4 regions of the Novosphingobium soli genome follow, and region 2 is predicted to be linked to each of the others. Evidence: predicted binding sites of a transcription regulator. Region 2 holds the regulator's gene; each other region holds the start of a gene.
The links. Region 2 encodes LexA, which represses DNA repair genes until DNA is damaged. Its sites were predicted from a motif close to GTTCCNCNCTTGTTCT; they were not measured.

Region 1 (2,198 bases), on a different contig from region 2:
CGCAGGATGTTGGCCACTTCGGCACCGCGCCAGGAGTAGATCGACTGGTCGTCGTCGCCCACCACGCAGATGTTCTGGCGACCCTGCGCGATCAGGCGCAGCCACAGGTACTGGACCTGGTTGGTGTCCTGGTACTCGTCCACCATGACGTACTTGAAGCGCTGCTGGTACTGCTCCAGCACTTCGCGGTGGGTGCGCAGGATGTTGAGCATGTGGAGCAGCAGGTCGCCGAAGTCGCAGGCGTTCACCGCCCGCAGCCGGTCCTGGTAGAGCTGGTAGAACTTCTGCCCCTTGCCGTTGGCGTAGGCCTCGCTCTCCCCGGCGTCGAGGTCGGCCGGGTTCAGCCCGCGGTTCTTCCAGCGGTCGATGCAGCCGGCGAGCTGGCGCGCGGGCCAGCGCTTCTCGTCCAGCCCCTCGGCCTGGATCAGCTGCTTGAGCAGGCGCAGCTGGTCGTCGGTGTCGATGATCGTGTAGTTGGGCTGCAGCCCCACCAGCTCCGCATGGCGGCGCAGCATCTTGGCGGCGATGGCGTGGAACGTGCCCAGCCAGGGCATGCCTTCGACTGCCGGGCCGATCAGCCGGCCCACGCGCTCGCGCATCTCGCGCGCGGCCTTGTTGGTGAAGGTGACGCACAGGATCTCGCTCGGCCAGGCGAGGCGGGCACGGATCAGGTGCGCGAGTCGGGCCGTCAGCGCCGCGGTCTTGCCGGTGCCGGCGCCCGCCAGCATCAGCACCGGCCCCTCGGTCGTCAGTACCGCTTCGCGCTGCGGCGGGTTGAGGCCGTCGATCAGCGGATCGGTGCCCTGATCGCCAGGGGGACCGGGGGGAGGGGCTTGCAGATTGTTCACCGTGAACAACTAGGGAACGGGGCAACGCGGTGCAAGCCCGCTTCGTCGCACGGGAGGAACAATTGCCGGGCATGTTCGTCGATCGGGCAACCAGAAGCACATACGGAGAGAGACAATGCGCAAGTTCATGCTCGCCGGCTCCGCTGCCCTCCTGCTCGCCGTCCCCGCGGCGCTCCAGGCCCAGGGCGCACCCGCTGCCCCGTCTTCGACCTCGCCCGCCACCTTGTCCGCCGCGCCGACGCTGACGCCCGAGCAGAAGGCGGTCTACGACGCCTGGAGCCCGGCGCAGAAGACCGACTACGAGTCCTGGCCCAATGACTACAAGGTCTACTACTGGACGCTCACGGGCGAGCAGCAGAAAGGCTACTGGGCGCTCACCGGCGACCAGCGCGGCCAGATCTACAGGATGACGCCCGAGCAGCGCCAGATGGCATGGAACTCGGTGATCCAGCAGATGAACGGGCAGACCCCGTCGACGCCTCCGGGCCAGGCGAACCCTCCGGGACCGGGGATGCCGACCGCCGGCGTGCCGGACCCGCAGAACGCCTCGCAGGCGGCGCGCCCGGCCATGCCCGCCGACGAGAACTACCAGGGCGGTCCCTACAAGGGCGCGCTGACCCCGCCGCCGGCCACCGCGATGGACAAGGACTATCCGGTCTGCAGCAAGACGGTGACCGACAACTGCCGCAACCGCGGCGGCAAGTAAGGGAAGATGACCCCGCCACCCCCCCCTGCGCGGGCGGTCCCCCTCCCCATTCCTGCGGAACGGGGAGGAGCGGGGCGCGGGCGATCCTCCCTGTCGCAAAGCGATGGGGAGGTGGCAGCGCGTCAGCGCTGACGGAGGGGTTCGAGGGCACGCTTCATTGCCCGCTGGCGAATGCGGGGTAACGCCTGGGGAAAGTCGCTGGCGAACATCGGGCCGGCGTCGGGGCGTCCCTGCAGGCGCGCGGGGACGGTGCGAAGGTCGCGTCGCGAACGACCGGGTAGCCATCGCCGCAGCCCGGTTCGGCCCTGGCGGAAACGGTCCGGACCGGCGCTGCGGGCTCGCAGACAGGGGCCGGTCCTCTCCCGCGGCGTGGACCTGGACGACAAGCGCCAGCGACCGGTGCGCGGGAGCGGGGGTGGAGAGGGCCGCAAGCCGCCCCGTCCGTGAACCGCTTCCGGGAGGACGCTCGTGGCGTGGTCCACGGCTTTCAACCCGCGCACGGCCCACGACGCCGACCCGATACACCGTCCCGGAACGTGGCCACGCTCCAGTGCGGATGGCGAGGCTTATAACCTAAATGGTTCTAAATGTCAAGTCCGGCGGAGAAGGTGCAGCCGCGCCTTGCCGACGTCGCGCTCCGCATC
Region 2 (2,198 bases):
GCACTCGCCGCCGCATGCGACCGGGCGGACATCGTCATCTCGGACCGCTGGCTGCCGCGAAGCTGCCATCCGCGCTGGCTGAAGGTCGACCGGACCATGCTCGGCCGCACCGGCGGACTGGCGATCCGGGTCGACGCCCGGCGCATTCATACGGTGGCCGCTGGGCAGGGCGAGCATGGCTGGTGGCGTCCCGCCGAGCCGACCCCCTGCCGCCGCGCCGCTTCGCTGCCTGCGCAGCGCTTCCCTGCCCCGCAGGAGAGCGGTGGAGCGGCTCGTGGCTGTCTGCGCAGTCCCGCGAAACCTGTGTGAACGCCTGCCCGAACCGGTGGCCGCGCTATAGTCGGCCCGCGTTGATCGAGAGGCAAGCTGCGGCGCGCGCGCGGGCAGGGGGCCGCCGCCGCCACAGGACAGGACCGCGATCAGCCCTCAAGCTGGTCGAAGTGGCCTTCGCAAAGGATGGGCGGACAGGACGATGCCGGCGAGGTGCGATAAGGAGACGCAACGTGAAGTGCGCCGCCAATCCCTGCCGCGTCTCCGCCTCCGCTTCCGCGAAGTCGGCGCGCGATCAGTGGTAGCGGCGGAGCAGGCCGGCCAGCTTGCCCTGGACTTCCACTTCGTCGGGACCGTAGATCTGCGGCTCGTAGGCGGCGTTGGCGGGGTCGAGGCGCACGAGACCGCCCTCCCGGCGCAGGTACTTGAGCGTTGCTTCCTCGCCGCGCACCAGGGCCACGACGATCTCTCCGTCGCGCGCGGTGTTGGTACGCTTCACCAGCGCGAAGTCGCCGTCGAGGATGCCGGCCTCGATCATCGAGTCGCCGGACACCTCGAGCGCGTAATGCTCGCCCGACCCGAGCAGGGCGGCAGGGACGGGCAGCGTCGACTGGCCTTCGAGAGCTTCGATCGGGACGCCGGCGGCGATGCGGCCGTGCAGCGGCAGTTCTATGACGTCGTTGGCGGGCGCCGGCGTCCGCTGCGGCGACCGGCCCTTGCCTGCCCCGGTTGCTGCTGCCGCTGCCGCTGCCACCGAAGCGCTGCCGGAGGCAGGGGCGGGACGCACCGCCTTGGTGCCGGTATCGTCGGGCAGGCGCAGCACTTCGAGCGCGCGGGCGCGGTTGGGCAGGCGGCGGATGAAGCCGCGCTCCTCGAGCGCGGAGATCAGGCGGTGCACCCCGGACTTCGACTTGAGGTCGAGCGCTTCCTTCATCTCTTCGAAACTGGGGGAGATGCCGCTCTCCTCCAGCCGGGTCTGGATGAACCGGAGCAGTTCGTGCTGCTTGCGCGTCAACATTGTCGCTGCCCTTTCATGAACGCCGCGCCGGGGACGCCCCGACCACCCATGTTCTCCTAGTGAACATTGGGAGAACAATCAAGCAACGATGCGCATTTTTTCAAGCGATCCCGCCGCTTGCCAGCAGATAGACGCGCACCTCGTCGCCGGTCGCGGCGGCGGGGGCGAGGGCCGGTCGGTCGATCAGCACGTTGCTGGCCGAGAGCGAGGACAGGGCGCCGCTGTCCTGCAGCGTCAGCGGCGTCACCGCGGCGCCGTCCCACTGCGCGCGCAGGAACTCCCGGCGCGGCCCATTGGCGCGGACCGGGGCCGCCAGGCGCGTCGTGACCTGGCGCGCCACCGCGTCACGCGCGCCCAGCAGCGCGCGCAGGAGCGGCATCAGGAAGTGGTAGGCGGTGACGAAGCTCGACACCGGATTGCCGGGGAGGCCGAGGATGATCTGCCGCCGCCCGGCGCGCTCGCGCGTGGCGACCAGGATCGGCTTGCCCGGCTTGATCGCCACGCGCCAGAAATCGAGGCTGGCGCCCCACGCCTCCAGCGCCGGGCGGACCAGGTCGTGGTCGCCCACCGAAGCGCCGCCGCTGGTAACGATGACGTCCGCCTCGGCCGAGGCCTCCAGCGCCGCGGTGATCGCCTCCAGCGTGTCCTCGACCGGACCGAGGCGCCGGGCGTCGACCGGGAGCGCGCGGGCGAGCGCGAGCACCATGGCGCCGTTGCTGGCCGGCACCTGGTGCGGGGCGCAAGCTTCGGGATCGGCGGCGAGCTCGTCCCCGCTGTCGATCACCACCAGGCGCGGCAGGCGGCAGACGGGCAGGTGCTTGTGCCCTGCGGCGAGGGCGAGGGCGACCTGCGCCGGGCCGAGGAGGGTGCCCTGGGCAATGACTTCGTGCGAGTCGGCGAAATCCATGCC
Region 3 (2,198 bases), on a different contig from region 2:
GGGACGATCGCACCCTGCTTGAGCGTCAGGTGCTCGTTGGGCACCACCAATTGCGGATCGAACAGCAGCTTCTCGCCCAGGCCGTCGCAGGCCGGGCAGGCACCCTGGGGGGCGTTGAACGAAAACAGGCGCGGCTCGACCTCCTCGATCGTGAAGCCGCTGACCGGGCAGGCGAACTTTTCGGAAAAGACGATGCGGTTGGCGGGGAGGCCGGCGTTTTTCATGCCCCTGGTGAGAGCAGTCTGAGCTGCGGGGGCTTCGACTGGTGCGCCTGATCCTTCGACAGGCTCAGGATGAGCGGGGTCATCGGCTCCCCCAACCTCCGCTCGTGCTGAGCTTGTCGAAGCACCTGCTCCACCAAGCTCCGCCACAGTGGTATCGGCGAGGTCGACATAGGCCAGGCCGTCAGCCAGCTTGAGCGCCTGCTCGAAGCTGTCGGCGAGGCGGGTCTGGATGCCGTCCTTCACCGCGATGCGGTCCACCACGACCTCGATGTCGTGCTTGAACTTCTTGTCGAGCGCGGGTGCGTCCTCGATGGCGTAGAACTCGCCGTCGATGCGCACGCGGGTGTAGCCGGCCTTCTGCCACTCGGCGAGTTCCTTGCGGTATTCGCCCTTGCGGCCGCGCACGACCGGCGCCAGCAGGTACAGACGGGTGCCTTCGGGCAAGGCCATGACCCGATCAACCATGTTCGAGACGGTCTGCGCCTCGATCGGCAGGCCGGTGGAGGGCGAGTAGGGAATGCCCACCCGCGCCCACAGGAGTCGCATGTAGTCCCAGATCTCGGTCACCGTCGCGACCGTCGAGCGCGGGTTGCGGCTGGTCGTCTTCTGTTCGATCGAGATGGCCGGCGAAAGGCCGTCGATATGTTCGACGTCCGGCTTCTGCATCATCTCGAGGAACTGGCGAGCGTAAGCGCTCAGCGATTCCACATAGCGGCGCTGCCCTTCGGCGTAGATCGTGTCGAACGCCAGGCTCGACTTGCCCGAGCCCGAGAGGCCGGTGATGACGATCAGCTTCTCGCGCGGGAGCGCGATGTCGAAGCCCTTGAGGTTATGCTCGCGCGCGCCGCGCACAGTGATGTGGGTGAGACTCATGGAAAGGCTGTGTTCCAGATTTGTTCGCGCGCTTCAAGAGCGCCGGCGCAGGACTTCGCCGTAGATGGGGAGCGAAGCGCTCATCGCAAGGGAGGGAGGCTGGCGTCGACCTGAACGCCATCATCGCGTCGGCTTGCGCTATCTCCGCCTGTGGCTGCTGCCACGCGGAGAATGCTGTCTCGTCCTGCGCAACTCATCGCCAGCACTGCACGGATTGGCAGAACACGACTGGAGCCGGGAACGCATTGCAGGGTTCGCGGTTATCGCTTGTGAAGGCCGGCGCGGCGCTTCCCCCACCCCCTCCCAGCCGCGCCGGCCGACTTTTTCTCCCCAGAGATCAAGCGGTTCAGTAGCTGCTTTCGCCGGTGTCCTGCGGTGCAACCAGGTGCTGCACATCGCCTGGTACGTGCGCTCAGTCCGCGAAGACGGCCAGTTCCACGCGGCCGCTGCCCTTGCGGCTGATGCCGATCTGGTCGGCCGCGGCATCGGACAGGTCGATGACGCGATTGCCATGAAACGGCCCGCGATCGTTGATGGTGACCACGACGGACTCGCCGTTGGCAGGGTTCGTCACCTGCACCTGAGTGCCGAAGGGTAGCGTACGATGGGCCGCGGTCAGCGCATCGGGGGCATAGCGTGCGCCGCTGGCGGTGCGGGCGCCTTTGAGGTGACGGCCGTAGTAGCTGGCGACGCCGCCCGCGATCGGTTCGAGAGCCGGTGGCGGCACGGCAACCATCTGAGTGATGGCGGGAACTTCTGCAGCCGCGATGACGTTGACACCAGCGACGGGGATGACCGGAGCGTCAGCCTGGGCAGGCCCTGCGAACGGCAGGATCGCGACCGCACAAAGCGCGGCCATCAGGCTGTTCGGTCGGATTTGCAAAACGGACCCCGCTTCGTCGTGGACGATGCCGGAGTCCTATATGCGAGGCCGCTCTAAGGCCATCCATGCAAAAGCGGCCCGTCGCGCTTTGGCAACGGGCCGCCTCGATGCGTCAACTCGCAAGCAAGCTTCTGGGTGGCGTCACCGCGCGTCGCGCTGGGCCAACAGGCGGAGGCGCAGGGCGTTGAGCTTGATGAAGCCCGCTGCATCCTTCTGGT
Region 4 (2,198 bases), on a different contig from region 2:
CAAAAGGCCGTAGCGTGAGCGTACGGACCCTTTACGGGTTGATCGAATAGGTCCGCGGGAGCGACCAAGGATTGCGCCTCAAAGAGCGGGGGGATTCCGTCGGCCGGCATGAGACGTCCCGCCACCGACCCCGCCGCCCAGTTTGCACGCCGCGCCGGTTGCCCCTTTGTTCGTGATGGTCAGGACGGCTAGAGCGGGGCCGATGACCCTCTCCTACCGACACGCCCTCGCCGCCCTGTTGTTCGTTTGCTCCCTGTCGAGCGCGGCAGCGCTCCCCGCCGCGACCGGCAAAATCAGCTCTGTGACCGACGGCGACACCTTTCGCCTGATGAGTGGCGAGCGGATCCGGATCGCCGATATCGATGCGCCTGAGAGCCGCGCCGACCAGGCCAAATGCGCTGCCGAGCTCGCGCGCGGCAAGGCGGCGACCCGCCAGGCGAAAGCCCTGCTCGATGGCAAGACGATCCGCTTCGAGCGGATCGGGCGCAGCTATAATCGCACTGTCGCGCGCGTCACGCTCGACGGGCGCGATCTGGCCGCAAGACTGATCAGCATCGGCGCAGCACGGCCCTGGCTGCGCCGCCAGCCCAAGCCCGACTGGTGCCGCGCGCGATAGGCGTCACGGCGCCTATGCTCAGGTCCAGAAAGAGGAGGAAATGGACCCGCCGGAAGGGGGAATCGGCGGGTCCGTATCAGGGGCCGCATGCGCGGGGGGAAACAGGCGGCCTCGTCTTTCAGAACCGATCGACGCGCGAGCGGTTCCTTGCCTCAGCGAGGGCCAAGGCGCGCAAGCGTCGCCGGATCGGCCTCGCCATTGAACCAGCGATCGATCGCGGCGATGAACAGACCCCCGCCCCCGGCCTGCGCGAACAGGGTGAGGGACGAGCGCAGCTTGAGGGCATCGATCCCACCGAACACCGCCTCCGCGCTGGTGCCGGTCAGATCCTGCAGTGCCGCCACACAGTCGCGCAGCCGGGCGCCCAGCACCGGATGCGCGAGATAGGCGCGCGCCTCGTCGAGCGACCCGATCGCATAGCGCCGCGCCATTTCGCTCGACCCGAGGCCAGCGATCTGCGGAAAGATGAACCACATCCAATGGCTGCGCTTGGCGCCGCGGCGGATCTCGCCAAAGGCCGTGTCAAAGATCTGCGCCTGGGCGGCGACGAATCGGTCGAGGTCGAAGGGAGCGGTCATGATGGGGCTGTCATAGCCTGCGCGCAGGCGTGCGCCGCCCGGATGCAAATTTTTTCTCGAAAAGGAAATGCCCGCTCCCCCGCCACTTGGGCCGTCCTGTCCACATTCGGAACGGACCCGATGCTTGACTCTGGACCGCAGCAGAACGAACAAACAGAGAACATAACAATTCCTGAGTCTCTTGAATGCCATGCGTGAAGCCACCGTCCTTGATCAGCTGCGGGCGCATATTGCGCAGATCGAGGGCAGTGGTGTGCGCCACGCAACCACGCCCTTCGGGATCGAGGCGATCGACGCGCGGCTGCCGGGCGGCGGCATTGCCGGCGGCGCGCTCCATGAGGTCGCGGGCAGCCCCGACCTTGCCGACGATGCAAGCGCCACGGTGTTCCTGGCCGGCATTCTCGCGCGGATGGAGGGGCCTGTCCTGTGGTGCCTGCGATGGCGCGACCTGTTTGCGCCCGCGCTCCACCTCGCCGGACTGCATCCCGACCGGGTGATCTATATCGAGGCGGGCAGCGACACCAATGTCCTGCTCGCGATGGAGGAATGCCTGCGCCATGCCGGGATCGGCGGCGTCGTGGGCGAGATTGGCAAATACAGCACCACCGCGTACAAGCGGCTGCAACTGGCGGCCGAGGGGTCGGGCGTGCCGGCCTTCATCTTCCGGCGCGCCGCAAAGGTCGGCCAAGCAGCCGAGGGCACGGCGGCGGTCACGCGCTGGCGGGTGACCGCGAGCCCGAGCGAGGATCTCGGCATCCCGAGCCTTGGCCGTCCGCGCTGGCAGGTGGCGCTGGAGCGCGTACGCGGCGGTAATCCGCACGCTTGGATTGTGGAGGGCTGCGATGCGACGGGTCGTATCGGTCTACCTGCCGCACTGGTCGACCGACCGGCTGCGACGGGCGACAGCCAAATCGCCGCCTGAAGGGCGTAGCATCACCGCGCCCGACGGACCGCTCGTCACCGCAATTCCCGACCATGGCCGCCGGATCGTCGCGGCGGTGGAC

Region 1: ACFFJC_RS01630 (ATP-dependent helicase) is a predicted target of LexA. The motif match lies at 851-866, and genes of this name have one in related genera.
Region 3: uvrA (excinuclease ABC subunit UvrA) is a predicted target of LexA. The motif match lies at 1,317-1,332, and genes of this name have one in related genera.
Region 4: ACFFJC_RS17610 (ImuA family protein) is a predicted target of LexA. The motif match lies at 1,341-1,356, and genes of this name have one in related genera.

What each region holds. Positions count from the first base shown of each region.
Region 1 is NZ_JBHLWK010000005.1:58,573-60,770, forward strand. It holds gene ACFFJC_RS01630 (ATP-dependent helicase) at 1-848, opposite strand, end outside; gene ACFFJC_RS01635 (hypothetical protein) at 964-1,554, shown strand; gene rsmD (16S rRNA (guanine(966)-N(2))-methyltransferase RsmD) at 2,145-2,198, opposite strand, start outside.
Region 2 is NZ_JBHLWK010000009.1:209,815-212,012, forward strand. It holds gene ACFFJC_RS06400 (ComEC/Rec2 family competence protein) at 1-309, shown strand, start outside; gene lexA (transcriptional repressor LexA) at 566-1,288, opposite strand; gene ACFFJC_RS06410 (molybdopterin molybdotransferase MoeA) at 1,389-2,198, opposite strand, start outside.
Region 3 is NZ_JBHLWK010000010.1:270,048-272,245, forward strand. It holds gene uvrA (excinuclease ABC subunit UvrA) at 1-1,097, opposite strand, end outside; gene ACFFJC_RS07805 (septal ring lytic transglycosylase RlpA family protein) at 1,510-1,956, opposite strand; gene ACFFJC_RS07810 (argininosuccinate synthase) at 2,122-2,198, opposite strand, start outside.
Region 4 is NZ_JBHLWK010000022.1:110,662-112,859, forward strand. It holds gene ACFFJC_RS17600 (thermonuclease family protein) at 203-616, shown strand; gene ACFFJC_RS17605 (DUF1810 domain-containing protein) at 769-1,194, opposite strand; gene ACFFJC_RS17610 (ImuA family protein) at 1,385-2,116, shown strand; gene ACFFJC_RS17615 (DUF6504 family protein) at 2,037-2,198, shown strand, end outside.